Regions from separate parts of the Pseudoalteromonas sp. GB56 genome, predicted to be linked through region 1. Evidence: riboswitches for the same ligand, from Rfam matches in the RefSeq annotation. Region 1 holds a riboswitch; the other holds the start of a gene.
The links. Region 1 has a riboswitch for lysine ahead of dapA (4-hydroxy-tetrahydrodipicolinate synthase). Riboswitches for the same ligand answer to the same signal wherever they lie in the genome.
Positions count from the first base shown of each region.

Region 1 (3,418 bases):
TTGCTCTTGAGCAACCGTGTTAAGGTGTTGCGCCGTGGTACTCGCAATGGGCATTAGCGTAATACCTCTTCGAGTTCCAAAGATGCGTCACTTTGCTCGTCACGGTATTTGACGATAAGTGCGCAGCTCATCGAAAGTCCTTGCTCACGGCCCCATGCGCTTGAGCTTGGGCGTGAACCAGGGATCACAATTGCGTACTCAGGAATGGGCTCGCCCTTGTCTAATTGGCGCTCATTCACACAGTCATAAACAGGGATCGTTGCACTCAAACGTACGCCTGGTGCTAGTACCGCACCTTTTTTAACCACCACGCCTTCAACGATGATACAACCCGCGCCGATGAACGCGTCGTCTTCAACCACCACTGGGTTAGCACCAATAGGCTCAAGTACACCACCGAGTTGTACCGCTGCGCTAAGGTGAACATTTTTACCTACTTGCGCGCATGAGCCTACAAGCACGTGGCTATCAACCATAGTGCCAGTATCAACGAAGGCACCAATGTTTACGTATGCTGGTGGCATGATGATAGTGCCTGACGCAACGTGTGCACCGCGACGCACTGATGTACCACCTGGTACCATACGCACGTTATCTTGTGCACTAAAACCGCGAGGGGCAAGGTTATCTTTATCAACAAAGCCACCTGGAAATTCAGTGTTAGCGCCATTTTTAAATGCTTCAAGAATGCCTTGTTTTACTTCAACATTTGCATGCCATTGGCCATTTTCGTCTTGTGATGCTGCGCGAACAGCGCCTGTTTCTAAGTTGTTAAGTAGTTCTAACCAGCTCATGGGAAATTTTTAAACCTGTGTTGAATGCCAAGAAATAATTGTGTCGTGTGCGCTTAAAAGTGGTTGTAGATCATCTACTTCCGTATGAGTAAGTGGAGCGCGTAAGATTGGCGATGAAATTTGACCAAGTGCGTGCAGCAAGCACTTGCTTGGAATTGGATTGCTCACATGAAACAGGGCTGCAACAGCGCCTCGCCAATGGATAAAAGCGTTGTGGCTTTGGCCTTGAAGACTCAAACGCACAAATTGCTGTGTTGCCTCGGGCCACACATTGGCCGCAACAGACACTAGGCCCGCTGCGCCGGCTTGCGCGTAGTAAGGGATAAGCGCGTCGTCGCCGCTGTAAATAGCCAGCTCAGGTGCGGCCACACGGTATTGTTCAAAGCAATTGATGTCGCCACTGGCTTCTTTGAGTGCCCAACAATTTGGGTGTGATTGCAGCTGAGCTAAAGCCTGAGCCGACAGGCTAACGCCTGCGCGACCAGGAACATTGTAAAGCATGCAAGGCACACGGCTAGCGTCAAGAAGTGCTTGAAACCACTGCTGTTGCCCTTTGGGGCCTGGCTTTGCATACAGCGGCGCGCCTAGCAAATAGGCATCGATGGCTTGGGTATTACAAAATTCTATCCATTGGCATTGCGCTTCAAGATTAAAGCCACCAACTCCCACCATGATGGGAGTATTCAGTGCCAACGAACAGATATGCGAAACAATGGCCTGCTGGTCTTCTAGGTCCAACGCCAATGCTTCACCGGTTGAGCCTAAGATTAAAAGGCCATTACCAGCTGCAGCTTGCTGTTGAGCGAGCCGAGTTAGGCTGTCAAAGTCGATGCTGCCATCATCATGCATAGGCGTGATCAGCGCAGTCCACAAAACTGTGTCTGTTAACGAGTGAGTAGTTGTCATCTCATCCGAACTTAGTGCGAGTTCGACTTGGAGTATGGGGAGAAGTGATCCCGCATTCGCCATTTCGAACAGGTTAAATTCGAAGAGCGAATGGGCTTATAAATAACGAGGCCTAATGGCCTGTTACTCTAAGACCAGAAGCTCTCCACCAAATTCATAGCAGCGTTACCTGCTATTGGTGACAGTCGCTGGGATTCAACCCGAGCGCCCGAGGGAGTGTTAAGCAAATTACCTCACCTCTCGGCGTACATTCCCCTCGTTATGAATCAATGGAGTTTGCTCTCCTCATCATAACTACCTGAATGACGCACCTCTTCTAGCCCTTGCAGCCGTTTAGATGGCTGACTGAATAGGGTGCTTTTTTATTCAAACACTTTAGCCCCCATGCTGTCAACGATAACTCGAGGACAAATTTTACAATCTGATTTTTTGTGCAACGCTTAGTAGATAGCTAAGCGCATGAGAATAGGGAATGTACCATCTGACAAATCATTTAAGAAAACGTTATTTGTGGGCCGCTTCTGTGTTATTGCTGACAATTTCGTTATCTGTCGGATATGTAATTCATGTCTCTAAAATGCAAGAAAGTGATGCTAAAGTTATAAATATTGCAGGTATGCAGAGAATGCTGTCACAAAAAATTGCTCTGCATCGACAACTTCTTAGTTACGCTCCCACACCATTTGAAGAAGTGCAACTGAATGTAGCAGTAGACAAGCTCATCGAGAATCATGAGTTTCTGCTCGCCAGCGATATGGTCAAGCATCCAGAAGTGAGCCCGTTGCTTGCACACAACAGTGCGCTGGACAAACGTGTCCGAGCGTATGCAGAAAATGCGCTATCAGGTGAGGATTTATCCCAATTTTCCGGGCGTTCACTTGCAAGTTTGTTGCAAGAGTTGAATTTAGTCGTCAGTGCATTAGAGCAACGTTCGCAAGAGAAGGTGTTATACCTGCAGCGTGTATTGCCGCTGCTAATTCTAATCGTGATGTTAACGATTTGGAGTGAATGGTTTTTAATCTTCAAACCGTTGTCGCATCGTGTCTCTAAGATGCTGTCAAAGCTGCGGGAGCAAAGGCGAATTGCTGTACGAGCCAGTCGAGTAAAAGATGATTTCCTAGCGAACGTCAGTCATGAATTATTCACGCCAATCAACGGCATCTTGGGGCTTCTCAAAGCGCCCGCAAAAGTGGCGTCTCACGATATTGAGGTGATCACTCATTGCACACAGAATTTGCGCTCTATTGTGCAAGAAATGTTGGATATGCAACAACTTAAATCAGGGCGCTTTCTACTGGGTAAATCTACACAAACGCTAAACACGACCATAAAATCAACGTTGGCCCCGCACCGACTAAATTCATACTTTGCGCATCGTATTAAGCTTCATTGTGACGATATCGATCGGGTTCGAATAACAACGGATCATGTGCGCCTAATTCAAGTTTTAAATCAGGTAATTACCAATGCGCTGATACACACACAAAAGGAGGTCATAATTGAAGCGCACTATCATCCTATCGATGAATGCATTTGCGTCGATGTCAGAGATTTTGGCGATGGTATTGATACTCGTGATCTTGAGGCTGCACAGCGCAACTCATTGCATTACGACAATCAGAAAGTACATGACTTCAAAGGGGTGAAGTTAGGGCTGTCTTTAGCGTTTGCAATCACGCGTTTAGCGCAAGGGCAATTGCATTTTGAACATCTTAAAA
Region 1 covers NZ_JBPCHK010000001.1:122,965-126,382, reverse strand. Annotated here, with positions in the region: gene ACH19P_RS00590 (PLP-dependent decarboxylase) at 1-54, opposite strand, end outside; gene ACH19P_RS00585 (2,3,4,5-tetrahydropyridine-2,6-dicarboxylate N-succinyltransferase) at 54-794, opposite strand; gene dapA (4-hydroxy-tetrahydrodipicolinate synthase) at 804-1,700, opposite strand; lysine riboswitch at 1,831-2,024, opposite strand; gene ACH19P_RS00575 (response regulator) at 2,173-3,418, shown strand, end outside.

Region 2 (3,418 bases), 1.8 Mb from region 1:
TGGCGCCTCAGGTTGTGCGATATTGGATGTTGAAGTTGATGATAAAGGTCACACTGAGCATGTCCATTTAGTTTCTTCCGTTCCGGATAAAAAACGCCTGATGTCTAAGCCGACGAAAAAAGTCGTGAATATGTTCAAATGGCAAAATCAAACAGGTGGGCAAGACCGTGCTGAAACCAAGCGAATTCGTTTAGATTTTTGCATGGGGGGCGAGTCCCTAGAAGAAGCGGCTGCTTTGTGTGAACTACAAGCGCAAAAACCGTGTGCCGCTGACTAACTAATTTACTGTTTGCAGCAGAGTCAGTGAATTACTCTGCTGCCCATCCTGATTTGTCTGTGGGGATAAAACCAACACAAATTAATACAATCCTACCTTGTATCCACATTGATAAGACTTTGCGATTGACGCACTATAATACCCATTAACACGTTGATTAAGATTGAATTATGCGAATTGCTGTATTTGGTGCAGGCTCCACCGGTTGTTACTTAGCCGCTTTACTCAGTGCGGCCAATTTATCAACGTCGATTGTGTGCAGAGAACGCATAAAAAGCGCCATTGAGCAAAACAACGGCATCCACATTACCGACTATCAAGGGCTCGATAAACGAATTATGCCTGACGCCCTGCTGACTGATACCACTGGCCAGCAGTTTGATGTGGTGTTTGTTACTGTTAAATGTCACCAATTACCTGAAGTAGCACAGCAGTTGTTACGTATCACGCATGCTCAATCAGAACTTATTTTTATGCAAAATGGGTTAGGCTGTTTCGATGCTATTGAGACGCAAATGGCACAGCGTAGGTGTATGTTTGGTATTACCCCCTTTAACGTGTTGCAAAACGGCGCGCACTTTCATAAAGGAACGCAAGGCGAGTTTTGCTTTGAGCAAAGTGATAACACGCAATTCATTGCTCAGACACTTCAAGACAGTGGTTTTGGCTGTCATATATATGATGATATGAAACCTATCGTGTTCGGCAAGCTGCTTTTAAATCTCAATAATGCGCTCAACGCTATTGCCGATATGCCGATTAAAGCTGAGCTTGAGAATCACGCGATTCGCCGCTTGCTTGCAGGCGCGATGCGCGAATGGATTGCAGTAGCGAAGGCGATGGATTGTGAATTAGCGCAGTTTACCAAGGTGAAGCCTGCAAAAGTGCCGGTGATTTTAAGTTTACCTAATTGGCTATTTAAACGGGTGGCATCGGCGATGCTAGACATAGACCCCAAAGCGCGCTCTTCGATGTGGGAAGATATTCAAGTGGGTAGAAAACAGAAGTTGAGTTCCTCAATGGTGCCGTAGTTAAACTTGGCGCTCAGCATAATGTGCCCACTCCAATCAACCAAGCTATTGTTCAGAGCATCCATAAGCTAGAGCGCGGCGAAACGGTAGATATAACCCGACTCGCTGTTATGAAATCGTAACAAATAAGTTCATGACAAGTGCTTTTGCACAATTGACATCCAGCCATCCAAACGTTACATTGCATGCTCGTTCTGGCGCATGCTCGCTAGAATGCAGTATCAATGCTTTTAAAAGTATTGGTATCAACAGAAGAGGTGCGATAGCTAGGTAGTAAACGCGAGGCAGACGAATGCCGATGACCGTTTATGAGGGAGACTATCGCCGAGGGAGTGCATTGTTCGTCGCAATGGCTCTCGGTTCTTGAGGCTGAATCCTCGGAACTGTCACCTGTTTTGGGTGGAGGGCTTCTGGCAATGGACACACTTCTTTTATCGTCTTGCCAAGTTCTCCTGATTGTATTTGAAAAATAAACTATTTTTCATCTCGGAGAGAAAATGAATCAGGAATTTTCCGTCGCTAAGTTTGGCGGCACTTCAGTTGCAGATCACCAAGCGATGCTGCGTTGTGCAGATATCATTGCAGCTGATAACCATGTTCGTATTGTCGTCGTAAGCGCCAGTGCCGGCGTTACAAATCACCTTGTGGCGCTTTGCCAAAGTAATATTGATGACGAAACACGTGAGCAACACGTCGACGGTGTGGTTGCAATTCAATTAAATATCCTCGAATACCTCAGCCTTGATGCTGATTTAGCGCATGGCTTTGAAAACACGCTCAATGCGTTTCGCAGTGCGGCGTTAAAGCCAGTTCAAACAAATGCACAACGTGACGAACTACTCAGCTTTGGTGAGCGTTTATCTTCTTACTTATTTACGCAAGTGCTCCGTGATAAGGGCGTATCGTCGACGCGTTTCGATATTCGTTCAGTACTTAAAACCGACAGCCAATTTTCCAAAGCATCCCCGGATGTAGCGCAAACACGCACCCGCGCTCAAGCTGAGCTGGTGCCGCTACTCAATGATTATGTGGTTGTTACGCAGGGCTTTATTGGTAGTGATGAATACGGCGATACAACAACGCTAGGCCGCGGTGGTTCAGACTACAGTGCGGCTTTAATTGCCGAGGCCACTGGCGCAAATGCTATCTATATTTGGACAGACGTTGTAGGCATTTACAGCACTGACCCACGTGTATGTGAAAAGGCACGCCCGATTGCTCATCTCACGTTCGATGAGGCAGCAGAAATGGCGACCTTTGGCGCCAAAGTATTGCACCCAGCGACTATCTTACCAGCAGCACGCAGCAGTATTGGCGTATTTGTGGGTTCAAGTAAAGACCCCCAAGGTGGCGGTACCTGGATTGAAAAAGTTCCCAGTGCAGAGATTATCGCGGGGGTACGAGCGGTCACCCAACGTAAAAATCAAATATTATTAACACTAAAAAGCCCTGAAATGCTGTTAGCGAGTGGTTTCTTAGCTCGCGTATTCACTATTTTGAGCGAATATAAGATTTCCGTTGATTTGGTCACCACGTCTGAAATCAGTGTTGCTGTAACGTTGGATAATGCGCCTAATGCAAGCCGACCAGAGCTTGACCAAGAAGCACTGGATAGACTCGGCGAGTTCTGCCATGTAACGGTTGAAAATAACTTAGCATTAGTAGGGTTAATTGGCTCAGAAATTCAGCTACGCCAAAGCGAGTTGAATCTGATGAAAGTGTTGTCTGGCTTTGATATTCGCTTAATTTGTCATGGTGCGTCAAAGCATAACTTGTGCTTCTTGGTGGATCAATCGCAATCAGACGACGTGGTTAAAGCGATTCACCAACAGTTGTTGGAGCAAGGTCAATAAATTGAACTCGCTCGGTGGCAGTGATTAACGAGACATCGAATTGCTGCCATTGTTCGCATAACACCTGCGCGTGTATGTTCTCTAACAAGGGCAAAATGGGTTGGCTAAGTAGGGTGCTAATACTTTGCTTAGCCGCTTTGGCATAGGCTTCTTTGAGCGTCCATACGCGAAAGAAAATATCTACGTTATCACCAATCTCGGTTGCTTCCTGCTTTGGATAAAAATGCGCTGCGAGCTTTTGAAATGGGCGCTTCTCG
Region 2 covers NZ_JBPCHK010000001.1:1,892,227-1,895,644, forward strand. Annotated here, with positions in the region: gene ACH19P_RS08965 (energy transducer TonB) at 1-277, shown strand, start outside; partial or broken gene ACH19P_RS08970 (2-dehydropantoate 2-reductase) at 448-1,430, shown strand; lysine riboswitch at 1,553-1,726, shown strand; gene lysC (lysine-sensitive aspartokinase 3) at 1,806-3,161, shown strand; gene ACH19P_RS08980 (4'-phosphopantetheinyl transferase family protein) at 3,121-3,418, opposite strand, start outside.
Region 2: another riboswitch for lysine. It lies ahead of lysC (lysine-sensitive aspartokinase 3); the one in region 1 lies ahead of dapA (4-hydroxy-tetrahydrodipicolinate synthase).